Linked DNA regions of Methylomagnum ishizawai. The protein of the gene in region 2 interacts with the protein of the main gene of each other region in a pairwise test. Links are inferred from orthologs where the notes say so. Each region holds a gene or a part of one and is shown on either strand. Other genes may lie near its edges.

The links.
Region 1: the proteins of gyrB (region 2) and gyrA interact in binary tests that used the Escherichia coli proteins (3 or more experiments, as listed by UniProt). The link is inferred for Methylomagnum ishizawai from one-to-one orthologs.

What each region holds. Positions count from the first base shown.
Region 1 is NZ_AP019783.1:1,605,873-1,617,176, reverse strand. Bases 3,926-8,212 are described here. They hold gyrA (DNA gyrase subunit A), read right to left. Parts: upstream 7,813-8,212; coding sequence 4,126-7,812; downstream 3,926-4,125. Other genes in these bases: serC (3-phosphoserine/phosphohydroxythreonine transaminase), read right to left, coding at 3,926-4,142. Also shown: hisC (histidinol-phosphate transaminase), read right to left, coding at 1-751; pheA (prephenate dehydratase), read right to left, coding at 781-1,884; K5658_RS07455 (phosphoglycerate dehydrogenase), read right to left, coding at 1,891-3,054; more of serC, read right to left, coding at 3,060-3,925; K5658_RS07440 (hypothetical protein), read left to right, coding at 8,525-9,328; K5658_RS07435 (beta strand repeat-containing protein), read left to right, coding at 9,591-11,304. UniProt on the Escherichia coli protein: A type II topoisomerase that negatively supercoils closed circular double-stranded (ds) DNA in an ATP-dependent manner to maintain chromosomes in an underwound state.
Region 2 is NZ_AP019783.1:647-10,687, reverse strand. What follows is about bases 4,295-7,318. They hold gyrB (DNA topoisomerase (ATP-hydrolyzing) subunit B), read right to left. Parts: upstream 7,005-7,318; coding sequence 4,584-7,004; downstream 4,295-4,583. Other genes in these bases: recF (DNA replication/repair protein RecF), read right to left, coding at 7,013-7,318; K5658_RS00025 (protoglobin domain-containing protein), read right to left, coding at 4,295-4,473. Also shown: K5658_RS00045 (Rieske 2Fe-2S domain-containing protein), read left to right, coding at 1-451; K5658_RS00040 (FAD-binding oxidoreductase), read left to right, coding at 561-2,135; K5658_RS00035 (hypothetical protein), read right to left, coding at 2,174-2,434; acpA (acid phosphatase), read right to left, coding at 2,545-3,909; more of K5658_RS00025, read right to left, coding at 3,913-4,294; more of recF, read right to left, coding at 7,319-8,089; dnaN (DNA polymerase III subunit beta), read right to left, coding at 8,226-9,326; chromosomal replication initiator protein DnaA, read right to left, coding at 9,350-10,041. UniProt on the Escherichia coli protein: DNA gyrase negatively supercoils closed circular double-stranded DNA in an ATP-dependent manner to maintain chromosomes in an underwound state.

The DNA.
Region 1 (11,304 bases), 1.6 Mb from region 2 along the record:
CGATGGCGGAACTCGATACGGCATAGCCCACCCGCAGCCCGGCCAAGCCATAAGCTTTGGAGAAAGTCCGCGTCACCACCAGATTGGGGAATTCCGGCAGCCAGGACAGGGCATTCGGATAATCGGCCACCGCGACATACTCGAAATAAGCCTCGTCCACCACGGCGACGACATGGTCCGGCAATCCGGCCAGGAAAGCGTGCAACTCGGTCCGGGCCAGGTAATTGCCGGTGGGATTGTTCGGGTTGGCGATGAACACCACCCGCGTATCGGCATCGACCAGGGCGGCTATCGCCGCCAGATCATGCCCATAACGCGAACCCCGGCTGCCATCGTGGGCCTGCGCCACCTTGGCCGTAGCGCCCACCGCCTGGGTGACGATGGGATAGACCGCGAAAGCGTGTTCCGAAAACACCGCGTTGACTTCTGGCGACAGGAAAGCGCGGGCGACAAGTTCCAACACATCGTTGGAACCATTGCCCAAAGTGATCTGCGCGGGTTCGAGGCCCAGTTTCCCGGCCAGCGCGGATTTCAACTCGAAACCACCGCCATCGGGATAGAAATGCAGGTCCGGCAAGATGCGGCGGACGGCTTCCAGGGCTTTGGGACTCGGCCCCAAGGGGTTCTCGTTGGAGGCGAGCTTGACGATATTGGAAAGTCCCAACTCCCGCTCCAATTCGGCGATGGGTTTGCCGGGCAGATAAGGGGTCAGGCCACGCACTCCGGGAATGGCTAAATCGGCTGCTTGCATGGAAAGGCTGCGCTATCTCTTGTTTTTAATCAGGCCACGGCTTTGGGATAGGAGCCGAGGATTTTCAGCGAAGTGGTTTTGCGCTCAATTTCGGCCAAGGCACCCGCCAGGGTCGGATCGTCCCGGTGCCCTTCGACATCGACGAAGAACACATAATCCCAAGCCCCGCGCCGCGAAGGCCGCGATTCGATCTTGCTCATGCTGATGCCATGGCGGGCGAAAGGCTCCAACACGCCATACAACGCGCCCGGATCGTTGCGCGTGGTCAGCAACAGCGAGGTTTTATCCTGGCCGGTGGGGTTGACCGGGGTGCGGCCGATCACCAGGAAACGGGTGGTGTTATCCGGCTCGTCCTCGATATTCCGCGCCAAAATCCCCAGGCCATATAGTTCCGCCGCCACCTCGCCCGCGATGGCCGCGCAGCCAGGCGTCGCCGCCGCCAGCCGCGCCGCCTCGGCATTGCTGCTGACCGCCGTGCGCCGGACACCCGGCAAATGGCGGTCCAGCCAACCCCGGCACTGGGCCAGGGATTGCTGGTGCGAAAACACCTCGCGGATTTCGGCCAAGTCCCCGCACTGGCCCATCAGGTTGTGATGGATGCGCAGGCTCACTTCGCCGGTAATCAACAGCCCCGAGCGCATGAAGCTGTCCAGGGTATGGGTGATGACGCCCTCGGTGGAATTCTCGACCGGCACCACGCCATATTGGCAATCCCCGCCCTCGACGCTACGGAAAATCTCGTCGATGGACGGCAACGGACTGGCCGCGATGGCATGGCCGAAATGCTTGAACGCCGCCTGCTGGGTGAAGGTGCCGGCCGGCCCCAGGAAGGCCACGGCCAGGGGTTTTTCCAGGGCGAGGCATTCCGACATCAATTCCCGGAAAAACCGCACCACCACGTCCCGGCCCAACGGTCCCGGATTCCGCCCCGCCATCCGCCGCAACACCTCCGCCTCCCGCTCCGGGCGGTGGAAACACTCGACCTCGCCGGCGGCGGTCTTGATTTCCGCCACCTTCTGGGCGCAAGCGGCGCGGCGGTTCAACAATTCCAAAAGCTGGTCGTCGATGGCGTCGATTTCGCGGCGTATCCCGGCCAGGGGATGTTCGTTGGGGATGGTTTCTGGGTTCCGCATGGGGCTTCAGAGGGTCCGCACCGACAACACGCCCTTGATGGCCCGGATGCGCTCCAAGGTTCCGGCGGGCACCGGGACGTTCAGGTCGATCAAGGTGTAGGCATAATCGCCCCGCGACTTGTTCAACAAATCGATGATGTTGAGGTTGGCCTCGGCCAGGGCGGCGGAAATCTGCCCGACCATGTTCGGCACGTTCTCGTTGGCGATGGCGAGGCGATGGCCCTGGCTGCGCGGCATCACGACCTCTGGGAAGTTCACCGAATGGCGGATATTGCCGTTCTCCAGGAAATCGCGCACCCGTTCCGCCACCATGATGGCGCAGTTCTCCTCGGCCTCGTTGGTGGACGCCCCGAGATGCGGCAGCACGATGGCCCTGGGATGGCGCAGGATGGCCTGGCCGGGGAAATCGCAGACATAGGTTTGCAGATGGCCGGAATCCAGGGCGGCGCGGACGGCGTCCTCGTCCACCACCGGCGAGCGGGAGAAATTCAACAGGACCGCGCCCTTCTTCATGAAACCGAGCCGCGGGCCATTGATGAGATGGCGGGTTTGCTCGCCCAGGGGGACGTGCAGGGTGACGAGGTCGGCGCGGGAAATCAAATCGTCCACGCTGCTGGCCCGCGCCACCTTCGAGGACAGCATCCAGGCGCTTTCGACCGTCAGCAGCGGGTCGTAGCCGATCACATTCATGCCGAGATCGATGGCGGCGTTGGCGACCTTGACACCGATGGCCCCGAGTCCCAGCACGCCCAAGGTCTTGCCGGTCAACTCGAAACCCACGAACGCCTTTTTGCCCTTTTCCACCTGATGATGGATCGAGTCATCGTCGCCTTCCAACTGCTTGGCGTAATTCCAGGCATCGCAGATTTTGCGGGCGGCCAGCAGCATCCCGGCCAGCACCAGTTCCTTCACCGCGTTGGCATTGGCTCCCGGCGCGTTGAACACCGGCACGCCGCGCTGGGTGTATTCGGGCACCGGGATGTTGTTGACGCCGGCCCCGGCCCGGCCCACGGCCTTGACCGTCTCGGGAATTTCCACCCCGTGCAGGTCGAAGGAGCGCAACAGGATGGCGTCCGGGTGTTGGATTTCGGAAGCGACCTCGTAGCGGTCGCGGGGGAATTTTTCCAGCCCCAAGGGCGAGATGTTGTTGTAGGTGCGGATTTTGAGCATGGATTTCACCCGTGTTGCTTTTCGAAGCCAGCCATGAATTCCACCAAGGCATCGACGCCCGCTTCCGGCATGGCGTTATAGATGCTGGCGCGGAAACCGCCCACCGAACGATGGCCTTCCAGGTTCACCAAACCCGCCGCCTTGGCTTCGGCCAGGAAGGTTTTTTCCAGGTCGGTGTTGGCGATGCGGAACGGCACGTTCATGCGCGAACGGCAGGCGGGATCGACCGGGTTGGAATAGAACGGCGAGTTGTCGATGGCGGCGTAGAGCTTGTCGGCCTTGCGCGTATTGAGCGCCTCGATGGCGGCGAGTCCGCCCTGTTGCTTCAGCCATTCCAACACCAGCCCCAGCAGATACCAGTTATAGGTCGGCGGGGTGTTGAGCATGGAGCCGTTCTCGGCCTGCTTCTTGTAATCGAAGATCGAAGGTGTGAACGGCAGGGTTTGGCCCAGCAAATCCTCGCGCACCACCACGATGGCGATGCCGGCCGGTCCCATGTTCTTCTGCGCCCCGGCGTAGATCAGACCGAATCGGGCCACATCGACCGGGCGCGACAGGATGTCGGAAGACATATCGCAGACCAGCGGCAAGCCTTCGCTGTCGGGCACGGCGTGGAATTCCACGCCGCCGATGGTTTCGTTGGAGGTGTAGTGGAGGTAGGCCGCTTCGGCGTCGAGCTGCCAATCGGCGCGGGCCGGAATCGCGGTGTGCTGGTTGGCCTTGGAACTGGCCGCGATCACCACTTCGGAATACAGCTTGGCTTCGGCGATGGCCTTCTCGGACCAGATGCCGGTGTTGACATAGCAGGTCTTGGTCTTGCCGCGCAGCAGGTTCATGGGGATGGCGGCGAACTGGCCGGTGGCCCCGCCCGGCAGGAACAGCACTTTGTAATCGGCGGGCACCGCCAGCAACTCGCGGAAATCGGCCTCGGCCTGCTCGGCGATGCCGACATAGGCCTTGCTGCGATGGCTCATCTCCATCACCGACATGCCGGTGCCGCCCCAATCGAGCAGCTCGTCGCGGGCCTTGGCCAGGACCGCCTCGGGTAGCGTGGACGGTCCCGCGCTGAAGTTATACACCCTCGCCATCGCTCTCTCCTTCTTGGTTAATCGGATTGATTTCGGTCGGATCGGTCCCGGCGGTTTCTTCGCCGGTCTCGGCGATATCGTCGGACTCGCCTTCCAGCATCGGAATACGGTCCACGCCCACCACTTTCTCGCCCGGATTGAGGCGGATCACCATCACACCCTGGGTGTTGCGGCCCAGTTCGCGGATTTCCTCGACCCGGGTGCGGACCAGGGTGCCGCCATCGGTAATCAGCATAAGTTCATCGCTTTCGTTCACCAGCACCGCGCCCACCACCGCGCCGTTGCGCTCGTGGGTCTGGATGGCGATGACGCCTTGCCCGCCCCGGCGGTGCCTGGGGAAATCGGCGATATCGGTGCGCTTGCCATAGCCCTTTTCGGTGATGTTCAGCACCGAGCCTTCGGTGCCGATGATGAGGGCGATGATCTTCTGGTCGTCGCCCAAGGCCATGCCGCGCACGCCCGCCGCGCCGCGCCCCATGACCCGCACATCGTCCTCGTCGAAGCACACCGCCTTGCCCGCGTCGCTGAACAGCATGACATGCTGCTGGCCGTCGGTGATGGCGACATCGACCAAACGGTCGTCCTGGCGCAGGTCGATGGCGATCTTGCCCAGGCTGCGGGGCCGCTCGAATTCCTTCAGCGCCACCTTCTTGACGATGCCGGACGCGGTCGCCATGAAGATGAAATGGCCTTCGTCGAACTCGCGGATCGGCAGGATGGCGTTGATGCGCTCGCCTTCTTCCAGGGGCAATAGGTTCACGAAGGGCTTGCCGCGCGAGGTCCGGCTCGCCACCGGCAGTTCGTAGACCTTGAGCCAATACACCTTGCCGACGCTGGAGAAACACAGGATGGTGTCGTGGGTATTGGCCACGATCAGCTTCTCGATGAAATCCTCTTCCTTGGTGGTCGCCGCCGCCTTGCCGCGACCGCCGCGGCGTTGGGCGCGGTAGGCCGTGAGCGGCTGGGATTTCACATAGCCCTCGTGCGACACGGTGACGACCATGTCTTCCTCGGTGATGAGGTCGGCGCGGCTGAGGTCGAGATGGTCCTCGATGATGCGGGTGCGGCGCGGGTCGGCGAATTGCTCGCGGATGGCGGCGAGTTCCTCGCGGATGACTTCCATCAGCCGGATATCGCTGCCCAGGATCGCCAGGAATTCGTCGATCTTGGCGAGGATTTCGCGGTATTCGGCGATGATTTTGTCTTGTTCCAGGCCGGTCAGGCGGTGCAGGCGCAATTCCAAAATGGCCTGGGCCTGTTCGGGCGACAGGCGGTAGCCTTGATCGCCCAGGCCGAACAGGGCGGGCAGGGTTTCGGGACGGGAGCGGATGGCGTCCTCGGCCCGTGCCAACAGTTCCATCACCACGCCCGGACGCCATACCGGCTCCAACAACCGCTCTTTCGCCACGGCGGGGCTGGGCGAGGTCTTGATGAGTTCGATGACCGCGTCGATATTGGCGAGGGCCACGGCCAGGCCTTCCAGGATATGGGCGCGCTCGCGGGCCTTGCGCAGATCGAACAAAGTGCGCCGGGTCACGACCTCGCGGCGGTGGTCGATGAAGGCGGCCAGGAATTCCTTGAGGTTCAGGCAGCGCGGACGGCCATCGATCAAAGCCACCATATTGATGCCGAACACGGTCTGCATCGCGGTCAGTTGGTACAGGTTATTCAGCACCACTTCCGCCGACTCGCCGCGTTTGAGTTCGATCACCAAACGCATTCCGTCCTTGTCGGATTCGTCGCGCAAACCGGAAATCCCGCCCAGGCGTCCCTCCTTGGCGAGTTCGGCGATTTTTTCCTGGAGCTTGGCCTTGTTGACTTGGTAGGGCAGTTCATGGACCACGATACTGGTGCGGTGGCCGTCCTCCTCGAATTCGCAACGGGCGCGGAGGTAGATGCGGCCCCGCCCGGTCAGGTAAGCCTCGCGGATGCCGCCAGCCCCGTTGATGAGCCCAAAGGTGGGGAAATCCGGGCCGGGGACGTACCGCATCAAATCCTGGATGCTGGTTTCCGGCTGTTCGATAAGGTGCAGGCACGCGTCGATGACCTCGCCCAGGTTGTGTGGCGGGATATTGGTCGCCATGCCGACCGCGATGCCGGCCGAGCCATTGATCAGCAGGTTGGGAATCCGGGTGGGGAGGACCGTGGGTTCCCGCTCGGATTCGTCGTAGTTGGGGATGAAATCGACGGTTTCCTTGTCGAGATCGGCGAGCAGCTCGTGAGCGATACGGGCCATGCGGACTTCTGTGTAACGCATCGCGGCAGGTGGATCGCCATCGACGGAGTTATGCACGAACACGTTGGCCGCGAGCAAGAAATTATGGTGTTCATCCACCGTAATATCGTAGGTATCCGCAGTTTCCGCGGGTTCACGCTTGGCGACGATCCGGTGGTTATAGTGCCTTCCGGCATCCGCCAACGTATTGAAATCGCCGAAATATTCCACGGCCTTCCCGATATGGGGAATCCAGTTTTGATGGCGCTGGGATTCGTATAATTCGGGCGTGAAATCCTGTTCGGGAAACGCCTTTAGCAAGCCATAGACATAACCGGCGATTTTCCGGCGTATTACCTGCGAGCGATGATTCGGGTCGCGCCAGCTTTCACGCAAGGCCAGAACGGCCTTATCGCTGATCTCCCGCATCATGGATGGATTATCCTGGATGCGACGGGCGTTGCTGCGTTGCACCCCCTGCCTTTGCGCGGTGCGGAATTCCGCATCCTGCCGTTGCCGGGAAATCTTGTCGCGGTGCATTTCCCGCGTTTCCGGCTTGTCCCAAACGGCTTCAGCCATACGCGAAAAATGCCCGGACGGGAACTTGGCGCGATACTCCGGGTTTTCCCAATGCCGCCTGACCGCCCGGCTGATCTTGGCCCGGATGCCAGGATCGGCCATGGCGCGGGATATGGCCTCGACGATTTCCACCCGTTTGGCGTCGTCGCCCCACATCGCCTTGCTTTTCTCGGAAATGATCGCGGCGACCCGCGCTTTTTCTTCGTCCGAGAGCGGGCGTTTTTCTATGCCGCTCAATGCCTCGGACATGCGCTCGCGGTATTCCTCGTCCTGCCACAAAGCTTGCATCCGGGCGGAAATCGCCTCGCGGGCCTGGGGCCGTTCGGAGAAATGACGCTTCAACCCGTCCGCCATGCGGGGACCGTTTTGCCGCCGGAAATCTTCGTCTTGGTTCTGGCGGATAAACCGCCGCCGCCGTTGTTCCAAAACCTCCGGATTCTCGGCATAGAACCGCCGCACGCCGTGTTTCTGGGCTTCCCGGAATTCCGGGTCTTTCCATAGCTCCTTGATTTGCGCGGCGTGGATATGCAGGTGTTCGAGGAACCCTAGGCGCTGGATATTGGGCGGGCTATTGTCCCAGCGGTTGAAATTGCGATGATGCCGGACAAAAGCTCCGGACATCTGGGCGGCTATACCTTTGCGGGCGTTGAATTCATCCGCCAGTTGATGGACGAATTCGTATTGCCCCGAGTCCGGCTGCAACACCCGCAGATAATGGTTCAGTCCCGGCTTGATCGGCGCGGTGTCGAACACCCCCGGCATCAAGCTATCTTCGGGCGTGAGGTCTTTGGCCTCCTTATAAGAACCATCGCGCAGCATGAAGCGGTGGTCCGGCGTGCAACGGATGGTTTCGCCATTATCCAGGGTGAGTTCCAACAGCGCGGCACCGGGGCGGGTGATGCGGGAATAGCGGCCTTCGGCGATGACGATCCGACCGTATCGATTGACCGCGTAAACATAAAACACTTGGTCCGGCGGCAACTGGGCCAACTCGGCGAAGCTCTTTTCGGTGCCATCGGCCAGTTTGATGCGGGTGTCTCCCGTGAAACATCCGAAATTACCTTGTCCATCTATTAAGGTATAGCGCAAGGAAAAATGCTGCGCCATGCGTACAATAGTATCATAAACCGCCACATCTCCGTGTGGATGCAGTTTGCCTATAGTATCGCCAACGATACGGGCCGATTTCTTATAAGGCTTGTTCCAATCGTTGCCCAGTTCGTGCATGGCATAGAGGACGCGGCGATGCACGGGCTTCAGCCCGTCCCGCACGTCGGGAAGCGCCCGGCCCACGATCACGCTCATGGCGTAATCGAGGTAGGACTGCTTCATTTCGTCTTCGAGGTTGACCGGGATGATTTCTTTGGCGAAGGAAGTCATGGAGGGCTTGCGGCTCTGGGCGACGGTGTCCCGGCGGCTCGGGCGGGCCGGGTAGCACGGTAGCGCGTTGAAAAAGAGCGACATTATAGCGGTTGGGGCGGTCTGGCTCCACAGCGCGGGCCGGGGTGGACTCCACGGCCCGCCGCGCCACTATAATCCCGGCTTTACTGCGGCACCGGCACGCCATGGACCACTCCGGGAAGAACAGTTGCAGGACGCCCTGGGCAGCGGCTACCGCAGGCTGGACCTGCCCTTGAAGGTGGAATGGCCGGATGGCCGCCGGGCGGCGGTGTTGTTCGTGGTCGAGGAGGAGACCGAACCGCGCAATTTCTCCATCCACTGCCTGGCACATTACTGCCTGGACCTCGCGGACCTGCTCAAGACCACGCGGGTGGTGCCGGTGGTGGTGTTTTTGCGGCGGGGCGGGTTTGCGCGGAGTTTGAACCTGGGCGACGACCGCGAGGAATACCTGTCGTTCCGGTTCATCGCCTGCGAATTGGCGCGGCTCCCGGCCGAGGACTATTTCGACAGCGGCAACATCGTAGCGCGGCTGAACCTGCCGAACATGGCCCATCCCAAGGAACAGCGGCTGAGGGTGTACGACCACGCGGTGAAGGGCTTGGCCGGGCTGGAAACCGACCGCCACAAACAAGGAAAATATCTCGATTTCATCGATGCCTACGCCGATTTGAGCGAGGACGAGGTGGCGCGTTACCGCGCCGAGTATTACGACGACGAAGGAGGCAAGACCATGGGTTTAGCGGCGGTTTTACGTGAGGAAGGCCGGGAAGAAGGACGGCAGGAGGGTAGGCAGGAAGGACGGCAAGAGGGTCAACAAGAAGGGCGGCAGGAAGGCGAAGCCGCGATCCTGCTCAAGTTGATGGCGCTCAAGTTCGGTCCCCTGCCTGCGGCGGTGGAGGAGCGCGTGCGGCGGGCGGATGCGGAAACCTTGCTGGCCTGGAGCGGGCGGGTACTGACGGCGACCCGGCCGGAGGAGGTCGTCGGGGATTGAATCCGGCTAGATTTCAAGCGCGGCGCAGGGCATCCCACGGGATGCCCTTTTTGTTGGGACAGGAAATCCAAACCCATAATTCCGAAAAAAAAGCAAGGAACTATTCACCGTTTTCCCACGATTTTCTGCCACCGGGATGTGCTATAACGCTGGCCGGTCATGGGGCTGGCTCGCTGTCCGGGATATGGGTATTTTGGGGTGGGCCATGCCTATGTTAAATGACATAGTTGATGGTTTATCACTTTGCAATGTGGGGCATTTTATGGCTAAGCAACTTTGGGATGGTGAAGATTATGCGATGGTGGGCTGGGTGGGGGCGCAGGGCGTCATCAATGGCACCAGTGGGAACGATACGCTGAATGGTACAAGCGGAAACGATACGCTTAATGGACTGGCAGGCAACGACACGCTCTACGGCAACGAGGGCAACGACAGCCTGAACGGTGGCGCGGGCAACGACACGCTCTACGCGGGCTACGACAACGACACGCTGGACGGCGGGGCGGGCGACGACTACCTGTCCGGCTCGTCGGGGGACGACACCTATATCTTCGCCAAAGGCTACGGCCACGACACCATCAACGAGAGTTCGGACTACGCCTACGGCGGCAACGACATCCTGCAACTGAATGGCCTCAAACAAGCCGATGTGGCTTTCCAGAAGGTCAACGCCTGGGACTTGCAGGTCACGGTCAAGGCCACGGGCGAGACCGTCACCATCCAAAACGAATTCAGCACGCCCTACGGCGACGACTTTGGCCTTGCGATTGAAAGCCTCGTCTTCGCCGACGGCGCGGCGTTGAACCTCGACCAGTTGAACGTGCTGGCGGAAGTGGGCAGCGCGGGCAACGACACCCTGTGGGGTTGGCGGGCCAACGACACCTTGGATGGCGGGGCGGGCGACGACGCGCTCTACGGCAGCAACGGCGACGACAGCCTGATCGGCGGAACGGGGAACGACGAACTGCACGGAGACTTCGGCAAGGACACCCTGTCGGGCGGCGCGGGCAACGACACGCTCTACGCGGGCTACGACAACGACACGCTGGACGGCGGGGCGGGCGACGACTACCTGTCCGGCTCGTCGGGGGACGACACCTATATCTTCGCCAAAGGCTACGGCCACGACACCATCAACGAGAGTTCGGACTACGCCTACGGCGGCAACGACATCCTGCAACTGAACGGCCTCAAACAAGCCGATGTGGCTTTCCAGAAGGTCAACGCCTGGGACTTGCAGGTCACGGTCAAGGCCACGGGCGAGACCGTCACCATCCAAAACGAATTCAGCACGCCCTACGGCGACGACTTTGGCCTTGCGATTGAAAGCCTCGTCTTCGCCGACGGCACGGCGTTGACCCTCGACCAGTTGAACGTGCTGGCGGATATTGGCGGTTCGGGCGATGACACCCTGTGGGGCTGGCGGGCCAGCGACACACTCAGCGGCAATGGCGGCAACGACACGCTCTACGGCAACGAAGGCAACGACAGCCTGAACGGTGGCGCGGGCAACGACACTCTTTATGGCTACTACGACAACGACACGCTGGACGGCGGGGCGGGCGACGACTACCTGGAAGGCGGCGATGGCAACGATACTTACCAATTCAGTTCGGGCGACGGCCAGGACACCATCAATGATTACAGCCACAGTGACACCGTCCAATTCAACAACATTAAACTAACCGACTTGACCAGTGTCATCCGCAACGGCGACAACTTGGTTATCGGTTATGGCGCGACCGACCAACTGACCGTACAAAACCAATTTTCCGGGGATACCGGCTACCGGATCGAAACCTTCAAATTCACCGGCAGCGACACCCTCACCAACTTCGTCATCGGCGACAACACCAACAACACCCTCACCGGCACCACCGCCAACGACGCCCTCAACGGCCTGGGCGGAGCCGACAACCTGGCGGGCGGCAAGGGCAACGATCTGTACTTCGTGGACAACAGCGCCGATGTCATCA
Region 2 (10,041 bases):
CTTCGTGGACCGCAACCGGGTCAATACCCAGTCCATCGAGCTGTGCTATCAATATCCCTATCAATGGACCAATACCGGCGATAGCATCAAGAACTGGTCGTTCATGTTGCCCATCAACGACCGGACCACGCGGGCGTTTTTCCTGTTCTATTTCGACGCGGTGACGATTCCCTTCCTCTCGGTGAAAACCCCGAAATGGTTGACCCAGACGGTCTTGAATATCGCCAAGCCCCTGGTATTCAAGCCCATCCTGCTGGAGGATGGCGTGGCTTTGGAGGCCGAGCAACTGGGTTATGAGGAACATTGGGATGCCCCGCCCATCGAATTGAATCCGGTGGTGCCGCTGTTCCAGAAACTCACCGCCCGTAAATGGGAAGAATATCTGGCCCGCAAAGCCGGCGGTCAAAGTCCGGCCCAACCGACCGAAGACGGAGCGCAAGCTGCCGCCTAAAACCCGTGGCTTCCTAAGCTCCGCTTGCCGTAAATCGACGGCTAAAACCATACCGCTGACTCCCAATCTTCCGGGGTCGGCGGTATCTTTTTATGTGAGAAAAATAACAATGATAAAACCCGGCGATCTGTTCGAGCATATCCTGACCCATTATCGCGGTATTTTCGCCACACTATTCCTCTTGCCGATTTCGGCGGTTTACGGGGCTTATTCCACGCTCCGTGCCCAAATCGCCTTCCGCCGCAACAGCGCCCCGGCCCGGCACGATGCCCGTGTCCAGGCCGTTATCGCCCAAGTCGAAGCTTGGAAACAAGACGGCTGCAAGGAAAAACTCACCACCGGGCGCTCCGGCTGGAAAACCATGAGCGAATTGGTGCCGAAATATAAGCTGACCCATCGCAAGATCGATGTCGGGCTGTACGATATTCTGGAAATAGACGAGGCGCGGGCCGTGGTCCGGGTCGAGCCTCTGGCGAGTATGGGCCAGATTTCCCGCAGTTTGATCGCCAAGGGCTGGACCCTGGCCGTGGTGCCGGAATTGGATGATTTAACGGTGGGCGGTTTGATTATGGGCTTCGGGGTGGAAACCAGCAGCCATAAATATGGCTTATTCCAGCATATTTGCGAATCCTTCGAGATCGTCACGGCGGAAGGCAAGCTGTTGAAATGCGGCCCGGTCGAGAATAGCGAGCTGTATTATCAAATCCCGTGGAGCCATGGCACCCTGGGATTCTTGGTCGCCGTCGAACTCAGGATCGTCCGGGCCAAGCCCTATATCCGCCTGCATTATCAGCCGGTCTATAGCTTGGACGAAATGGTCGAGGTGTTCGAGCAAGCTTCCCGCGATACCGTGAATAACGATTTCGTCGAGGGGCTGGTTTATAGCGGCGGGACGGCGGTGATTATGCGTGGGCAGTTCGCCGACGAACTGGGCTCCGACGGAGCGTTCAATTCCATGGGCTGTTATATGCGGCCCTGGTTTTATAAGCATGTCCAGACCTATCTCGAAGCCCGTAGATCCGGCGTCGAATATCTACCGTTGCGTGATTATTTCCACCGCCATACCCGCAGTTATTTCTGGGCCATGGAGGAAATCATTCCATTCGCCCACCATCCCGTGTTCCGGTATCTCTTGGGTTGGGCCTTGCCGCCCCGGATCGAATTGTTGAAATATACCGAAACCCGTACCACCCAGCGTCTACGCGAGCGCTACCATGTGATCCAGGATATGTTGGTGCCGATCCGCTATCTCAAGGAATCCATCCGCTATTTCGACGGGCATTTCCAGATTTATCCCTTGTGGCTGTCGCCGATGGCGATCAAGGAGAATCCTGGGAAGCAAGGGTTTATCCAGCCCTTGAAGATGGCGGATGGTACGGTGGACGAAATGTATGTGGATATCGGCGCTTATGGCACGCCGGGGATCGGTAAGGCGTTCGATAGTGCCGTGGCCTTGCCCGCGTTGGAGCAATTCGTCATCGCGCATCGAGGGTATCAAGCCCTGTATGCGCGGACCTGCATGAGCCGGGAGGATTTCCGCGCCATGTTCGACCACACCGGCTACGATGCCCTGCGGGAACGCCTGCCTTACTGCCGGGAGGCGTTCGACGATGTCTATGACAAGGTTTCGGCCAGAGGCCGGGTGTCGCCGGTCGAGATGCGCGAGTTGGAAAGGCAGGCGTAGCGGCCCGCGATCCCGCCGAAGCCCGCGCGGCTTTGGCTTCAATGCCAATGTCCGCCGTGCCAGCCGCCGCCGCCACCGTGCCAGCCATAGCCGCCCCGCCAGCCATAACCCCAGCGCGGGCCGTAATAAGGCCGGTAATAGCCCCGGTAGCCGTAATAGGGTGCCGCATAGCCGTAGGAAAAGCCGTAGCCATAGCGTGGATAGACCGGATAGGCGCGGTAATAACCGGGATAGGAGTAGGCGCATCCCTGCATCGCCAAGGCTATCCCTAGCAAGAGCGCGAGCAATAGACGTTTCATGCCGGACCTCGCTGGCTCCCATCGGGGAGCCGGGTGTGCCGCGAACCGCCGCGGCGTTTAGCTGAGCATAGGCCGGATGGGCTGAATGCGGGCTTAACCGGGCATTCGGGCTACCAGCCCAAAGCCTTGGACAAGCTCTGGGCCTGGGCGTCGCGTTCCCCGAGCGGGGCCAGCCCGAAGCGGGTTTCGATCAGCTTGAGGATGGAGGTGGTGTCGTAGACCGTGGAGTCCACATGGCCGCGTTTGGCGAAGGGCGACACGATCAGGGCCGGGATGCGGCTGCCCGGCCCCCAGCGGTCGAGTTTGGGCGGCGGCACATGGTCCCAGAAGCCGCCGTATTCGTCGTAGGTGACGACGACCAGGGTCCGGGGCCAGGACTTGCTGTGTTCGATCCTGCCCAGGATATCGGCGATATGCCGCTCGCCGGACAGGAGGTCGGCGTAACCCGGATGTTCGTTCAGGCCACCGATGGGCTTGTAGAACGCCACGGCGGGGAGTTGGCCGTGTTCGATGGCGGCGAGGAAATCGGCCCCGTCCTTGAGGTGTTCGGCCCGGTCCCGCGTGCCCTCGGCATAGCGCTGGAAATAGGCGTAGGGCTGGTGGTGGAACTGGAAACCGGGATCGGCCCGGCCCGCCACGGCATCGTTCCAACCGCCCGCGTACCAGGCCCAGGAAATGTGCCGATCGGACAGGCGGTCGCCCAGGGTGGGCTGGGTGAGGGGCGGGAGCAGCTTGCGCGGGTCGATGGCGGCGGGATGCGGGCCTTGCGCCGGGAACACCGTGTTGACCGCGTAGCCATCGGGGCTGAACGTCCCATCCTTGACCAAACCGCCTTGATCGTCGAGGCGGGCCAGCATCGCCGGCGGCGGGTCGGGATGGCGCGGAGTGCAGGCGCAGGCCAGCCACAGATGGTTGAGGAACGAACCCCCGAACGCGGCCTGGAAGAAATGGTCCGCCAGGGTATAGCGCCGGGCGTATTGCCAAAGCGGCAGCTTGGAGCCGTCGTAATAGCCCATGGCCAGCCCGCCCGCGTCGGAGATGGCGGCGAAGCGGTCCATGCGCCCGCCATTGATTTGTTGCTGGTGCTGGTAGAAGCGGTGGACCAGATCGCCGGTCCTCTGGTCCGCTGGCACATGGCGCCCGATATCGAAGGGCTGGTTGGGCAAATCGGCGGGAAAGCGCCCGTCGTGGACGGGCGGTTTGTGTTCGGTGTTGACGACCGGCGGCAGGGTGTCGTAAACGCGGCCCTGGAGGTCGGTTTGCCGGGTGGCCTGGGGCGGGGCTTGCGCGATGCCCGCCGCGCCGGGGAACAGGCCGTAGAGGTTGTCGAAGCTGTGGTTTTCCAGATAGATCACCACGATATGGTCGATCCGGGCCAAGCCCCGGGCCGGACCGGGTTTGCCCGCCGCCGTCCAGGATGGGAGCGACAGGAGCGCGGCCAGCAGGGCGCAAGCGGGGCGGGGTGGCCTGGGCATGGGTCAGCGGTAGGCGGCGGCGAGGTTGTCGAACAGCTTGCGGCTCATCCCGGTGATTTTCAGGAACTTCTCCAATTCTTCCGCCAGCGAGGAGGATTGATAGGACTCCTGCATGATGAACAGGCAGAAACCCAGGATCGAATTCAAGGCGCCCATGGCCTGCCTGTAGCGGTCGATGTTGTCGCGGTGGATTTCCCCGACCAGTTCGATCAATTGCTCGGTGATCAGCACGATGCCCCCGGCCATGAATTCCACCGGCAGCTTCACCCGTACATGGACATCGCCCACCCGGTACATGGCCGCGGTGAAACTGTCGTCGTAAGGGCCGTCGAACAGGCTCCGCAACCAACGGACGTGGGTGCGCTTGAGGTCGTCGACGCGGCCTTCCAGCACGGGGCGGGCTTGCGGGATTGCTTGCAGCTTGGTGTAGAAGTGGTCCGTCACTTCGCCCAGGCGGGGGGAGACCGCCAGGCCCAGTTCCCGGAGGATGGCTTCCTTGTCCGGGGTGAGGGCCGAGAAGGCTTTGGCGTATTCGGTGAGCGCCGAGAACTTTCGTGTTGGCATGGCTATTTTCTCTGGGGTGATCGTTGTTATGGATGGCGGGAAGGGAAAATAGCAAAAATGCCGTGGGGGCGGAATTCCGCCGGGCCATGGGCGGCCCGGCGGGACGGGGTTCAAATATCCAGGTTCGTCACTTCCAGGGCGTTCTTCTCGATGAAATCGCGCCGGGGTTCGACCTGGTCGCCCATCAGGGTGGTGAAGATTTGGTCGGCGGCGATGCCGTCCTCGATCTTCACCTGCAACAAGCGGCGGCTGTTGGCGTCGAGGGTGGTCTCGAACAATTGCTCGGGGTTCATCTCGCCCAGGCCTTTGTAGCGCTGGATATGCTGGCCGCGCTTGGCCTCGGTCATCATCCAGTCGAAAACGGCTTTGAAATTGGCGACATGGGCTTTCTTCTCGTCCGCCGCGACGAAGCTGTCCGGGCCGAACAAATCCGCCGTGATCTGGCCGAAGGCCGCGAGTTTTTTGTAATCGGCGGAATTGAAAAAGCCGGCGCCGAGTTCGATGGCCTTGTAGACGCCGTGCAGGCGCTTCTTGATCGAGGCATGGAATTCGCCGCCGCCGGAGCGCAGGTCGATCTCGAAACTGGCCCCCGGTTCCGCCCGGTTGAGCCGCGCTCGCAGGTGGTCGAACCACGCCGCGCGGCGGGCCTCGTCGGCCATCGTGTCGGCGTCCAGGGCGGGCAGTTCGGCCAGCAGGTCGAGCAGGGTGGCGTCGTAGCGGTGGGCCAGCCGTTGCGCCACGCCCCGCGCCGCCAGATAGTCGCGGGCCAGTTGTTCGAGGCCCGGACCCTGGATCGGCGGGGTCTGGGGGTTGGGGTGCAGGCGGGTTTTTTCCAGCGCGAGTTGCAGCAGGTAGTGGTTCAACTCGGTGTCGTCCTTGACGTATTGCTCCTGCTTGCCCTTCTTGACCTTGTACAGCGGCGGCTGGGCGATATAGATATGGCCGCGCTCGATCAACTCCGGCATCTGCCGGTAGAAGAAGGTCAGCAGCAGGGTGCGGATATGCGAGCCGTCCACGTCGGCGTCGGTCATGATGATGATGCGGTGGTAGCGCAGCTTGTTGGGGTCGTATTCCTCGCGCCCGATGCCGCAGCCCAGGGCGGTGATGAGCGTCCCGACTTCTTCCGAGGAAATCATCCGGTCGAAGCGCGCCCGTTCCACGTTGAGGATTTTGCCCTTGAGCGGCAGGATGGCCTGGGTGCGGCGGTCGCGGCCTTGTTTGGCGCTGCCGCCGGCGGAATCGCCTTCGACCAGGAACAGTTCCGACAGCGCCGGGTCTTTTTCCTGGCAATCGGCCAGCTTGCCGGGCAGGCCCGCGATATCGAGGGCGGTCTTGCGCCGGGTCATTTCGCGGGCTTTGCGGGCGGCTTCGCGGGCGCGGGCGGCCTCGATCATCTTGTTGGCGATGAGCTTGCCGGTGGTGGGCTGTTCCAGCAGGAACTCCTGGAATTTCTCGCCCATGGCGGCTTCCACCACCGGCTTCACCTCGGACGACACCAGCTTGTCCTTGGTCTGCGAGGAGAACTTGGGGTCGGGCACCTTCACCGACAGCACGGCGGTCAAACCTTCGCGGGCGTCGTCGCCGGTGGTGTCCACCTTCTGCTTTTTCAGCAAGCCCTGTTCTTCGATGTACTGGTTCAGGGTGCGGGTGAGGGCGGCGCGGAAACCGGCCAGATGGGTGCCGCCATCGCGCTGCGGGATGTTGTTGGTGAAGCAGAAGATGTTTTCCTGGTAGGAATCGTTCCATTGCAGGGCGGCTTCCACGGTGATGCCGTCCTTCTCGGCCAGGAAGTGGAACACCTTCTCGAACAGCGGGGTTTTGTTCTTGTTGAGATGCTCGACGAAGGCGCGGATGCCGCCCTCGAATTCGAAGGTGTCGCTTTTGCCGCTGCGCTCGTCCTCCAGGACGATGCGGACGCCGGAATTCAGGAACGACAGTTCCCGGAGGCGCTTGGCCAGGATGTCGTAATGGAACTCGATATGGGTGAAGGTCTGGTCGCTGGGCTTGAAGCGGAGCCGGGTGCCGGTGTCGCTGGATTCGCCGAACTCGGCCAGGGGCGCTTGCGGTTCGCCGTGGCGGTATTCCTGGCGGTATTTCTTGCCGCCGCGGTGGATTTCCAGGGTCAGGAGTTCCGATAGCGCGTTCACCACCGACACGCCCACGCCGTGCAGGCCGCCCGAGACCTTGTAGGAATTCTGGTTGAACTTCCCGCCCGCGTGCAGCACGGTCATGATGACTTCCGCCGCCGAGCGGCCTTCCTCCTCGTGGATATCGACCGGGATGCCGCGGCCATCGTCGGTGACGGTGACGGATTCGTCGGCGTGGATGATGACGCGGATGTTCTTGCAATAGCCCGCCAGGGCTTCGTCGATGGCGTTATCGACCACCTCGAACACCATGTGGTGGAGCCCGGTGCCGTCGTCGGTGTCGCCGATGTACATGCCGGGGCGCTTGCGGACGGCGTCCAGCCCTTTCAAAACCTGGATGGAAGTACTGTCGTAATCGTGGGCGGGTTGGGTGGCTGTGTTCATGGGGTCTGTCATGCTTGAATTACCTGTCCGCCCGCGATATGGAACAGGGCGGCGTCTGGGTCCAGGGCGGTTTCGATGGTTGGGGTCGCGGTGGTGGTGATGAAATATTGGGTCCGTCCCTCGCGCAGGAAGCCGAGCAGGTTTTTTTTGTTGTCCTCGTCCAGTTCGGAGGCCACGTCGTCGATCAGGACGCAGCCTGCGGCACCCGCCCGCTCTTCCAGCAGCCGGGCTTGGGCCAGCAGCAGGGCGTAGACCAATAGCTTCATCTGGCCACGGGAGAGGTAGGCCTTGACCGGGCGGCCCTGGAGCGCGATGGAAAAATCCCCCTTATGGGGGCCGGACTGGGTATGCCCATGGCGGAGGTCGTGGGGGATATCCTGTTCCAGTAGTTTTTCCAGGGGATTTGCGGTGTCCCAACCCGCTTGAGTGTGCAATTGGAAAACCAGCCCCTTGAAAAAGCGTTGTGCCGTGTCTTGGAAGAAGGGTTCGAGCCGTTCCGCGTAAAGGCGGCGCGTTTCACCCACTATTGTACCGTACCGCGCCGCTTCATGGGTCCATGGGGCCAGTTCCCGCACCCGTTTTTCCCGCAAAAGCGCGTTGCGCTGGCCCAAAGCCTTGGTATAGCGCCGCCAGTGGCCGAGATAGGCCGGGTCTTCATGGAACGCGCCGAAATCGAGGAATTGGCGGCGGGTTTTGGGCGGGCCTTCGAGCAGGGTGGCGCTGCCGGGCTGGATCGCCAGTACCGGGAAGGCCCGGAGCAATTCGGCGCTGGATTGTAGGGTACGGCCATCCAGGTGGATGTCGCGCAGGCCGTTGCGGGCGATGCGGAGGCCGATGGGCAGGGGCGGGGCCGCGTCCGCCGCGACTTGGCCCACCACGGTCAGCGCGGGCTGGTCGAAGCGGATGATCTGGTTGGGCTGCGAAGTGCGGAAGGAACGCGCCCGGCCCAAAAGATAGATGGCCTCCAGCAGCGAAGTCTTGCCGCTGGCGTTGGGACCGACCAGGAAATTGAGGCGGGGGGTGGGCAGGAGCGTGGCCGCTGGGATGTTGCGGATGTCCTGGGCTTCGAGTTTGAGGAGGCTCACGCGGCGTTGGCGCGATGATCGCTCCCACGCTCGGCGTGGGAATGCGGGTTAGCCCGCTCGCGCGGGCCGTGGCGGGACGCGGAGCGCCCAGGATGAGATTCCCACGCCGGGCGCGGGAACGCGGCGGCAACCCGGTTCACAGCCGCATCGGCATCACGATGAACTTGAAATGGCTGTCCTCGCAATCCTCGATCAAGCAGCTATTGGCCGCCTCGGTGAACGACAGCCGGACCTGGGCCGAACCCACGTTGTTGATGGCATCCAACAGATAGGCCGCGTTGAAGCCCACCGACAGCCCGCTGCCTTCCAATTGGATCGGCACCCGCTCCTCGGCTTCCTCGTGTTCGGGATTCTGCGCCTTCAGGGACATCACCGCTTCCTCGTCCACTTCCATGCTGATGCTCTTGTACTTCTCGTTGGACAGCACCGACACACGGGTCAAGGCCCCTTTGAACACATCCTTGTCGATCAACATGATACGGGCCAGGTCGCGTGGCATCACCCGCTGGAAATCGGGGAAGCGGCCCTCGATCAGCTTGGCGGCGAAGCTGACCGCGCCCAGGTTCACCCGCACGGTGTTGGGGGCGATCTGCACCGTCACCGTCTCCGCGCCTTCGCCCAGCAAACGGGCCAGTTCCAAGACGCCCTTGCGCGGGATGATGATTTGCCGCCCCTGGCCCTCGATCTCCAGGACTTCCTCGAACACCGCCAGCCGGTGCCCGTCCGAGGCCACGGTGCGCAGCGTGCGGCCATCCACATCCAGCAACAAGCCGTTGAGGTAATAGCGCACGTCCTGCTGGGCCATGGCGAAGGTGGTTTTTTCCAACGCCCGGCGCAGGGTGGCGGCGGGCACGGCGACTTCCAACTCGGTGGTGCCGGTGTCGAACTCCGGGTAGTTGTCGGCGGGCAGGGTCGCCAGGTTGAACTTGCTGCTGCCGCAGCGGATGGCGAAGCGCTCGTCCTTGCAATCCACGTTGATGGCGCTTTTGTCCGGCAACAAGCGGCAGATATCCAGCAGCTTGCGGGCCGGGACCGTGATCGCGCCGTCCTCGCCGCTTTCCACGGTGGTGCGGGTGATCAATTGCACTTCCAGGTCGGTGCCGGTCAGTTCCAACTGGCCGTCGCTGAGTTTCAGCAGCACGTTGGACAGGATCGGCAGGGTTTGGCGTTTCTCGATGACGCCGATGACCTGTTGCAGCGGGGTGAGCAGGGTTTCACGCGCTATGGTGAATTTCATGGTGGATGCCGGGGTGGGTTGGTTTAAGCGGAGAGGGTGCGGAGGAGGATGCTGTAATCCTCGGCGAACTTATTATCGCAGGCCCTGAGTTCCTCGCTCTTGCGGCAGGCGTGCAGGACCGTGGTGTGGTCGCGGCCACCGAACATCTGGCCGATTTCCGGGAGGCTGTGGTTGGTCAGTTCCTTGGCCAGGGCCATCGCCATCTGCCGGGGGCGGCTCAGATTGCGGGTGCGCTTGTTCGACAGGAGGTCCGAGACCCGGATTTTGTAATACTCGGCCACGGTGCGCTGGATGTTGTCCACGTTGATGAGCCGGTCCTGCAAGGCGATCAAATCCCGGAGCGCGTCCTTGGCGAATTCCATGGTGATGGGCTTGCCGGTGAAATGCGAATTGGCCATCACCCGCCGCAACGCGCCTTCCAGTTCGCGGATATTGGAACGGATGCGCTTGCCGATGAAAAACGCCACTTCGTCCGAGAGTTCCACGCCCAGGTTCACCGCCTTGCTCTTGAGGATGGCGACGCGGGTTTCGAGGTCGGGCGGTTCGATGGCGACCGGCAGGCCCCAGCCGAAACGGGACTTCAAACGCTCTTCCAGACCCTTGATTTCCTTGGGATAGCGGTCGCAGGTCAGCACGACCTGGTGCTTGTTTTCCAGCAAGGTGTTGAAGGTGTGGAAGAACTCTTCCTGCGAGCGCTCTTTCCCGGCGAAGAATT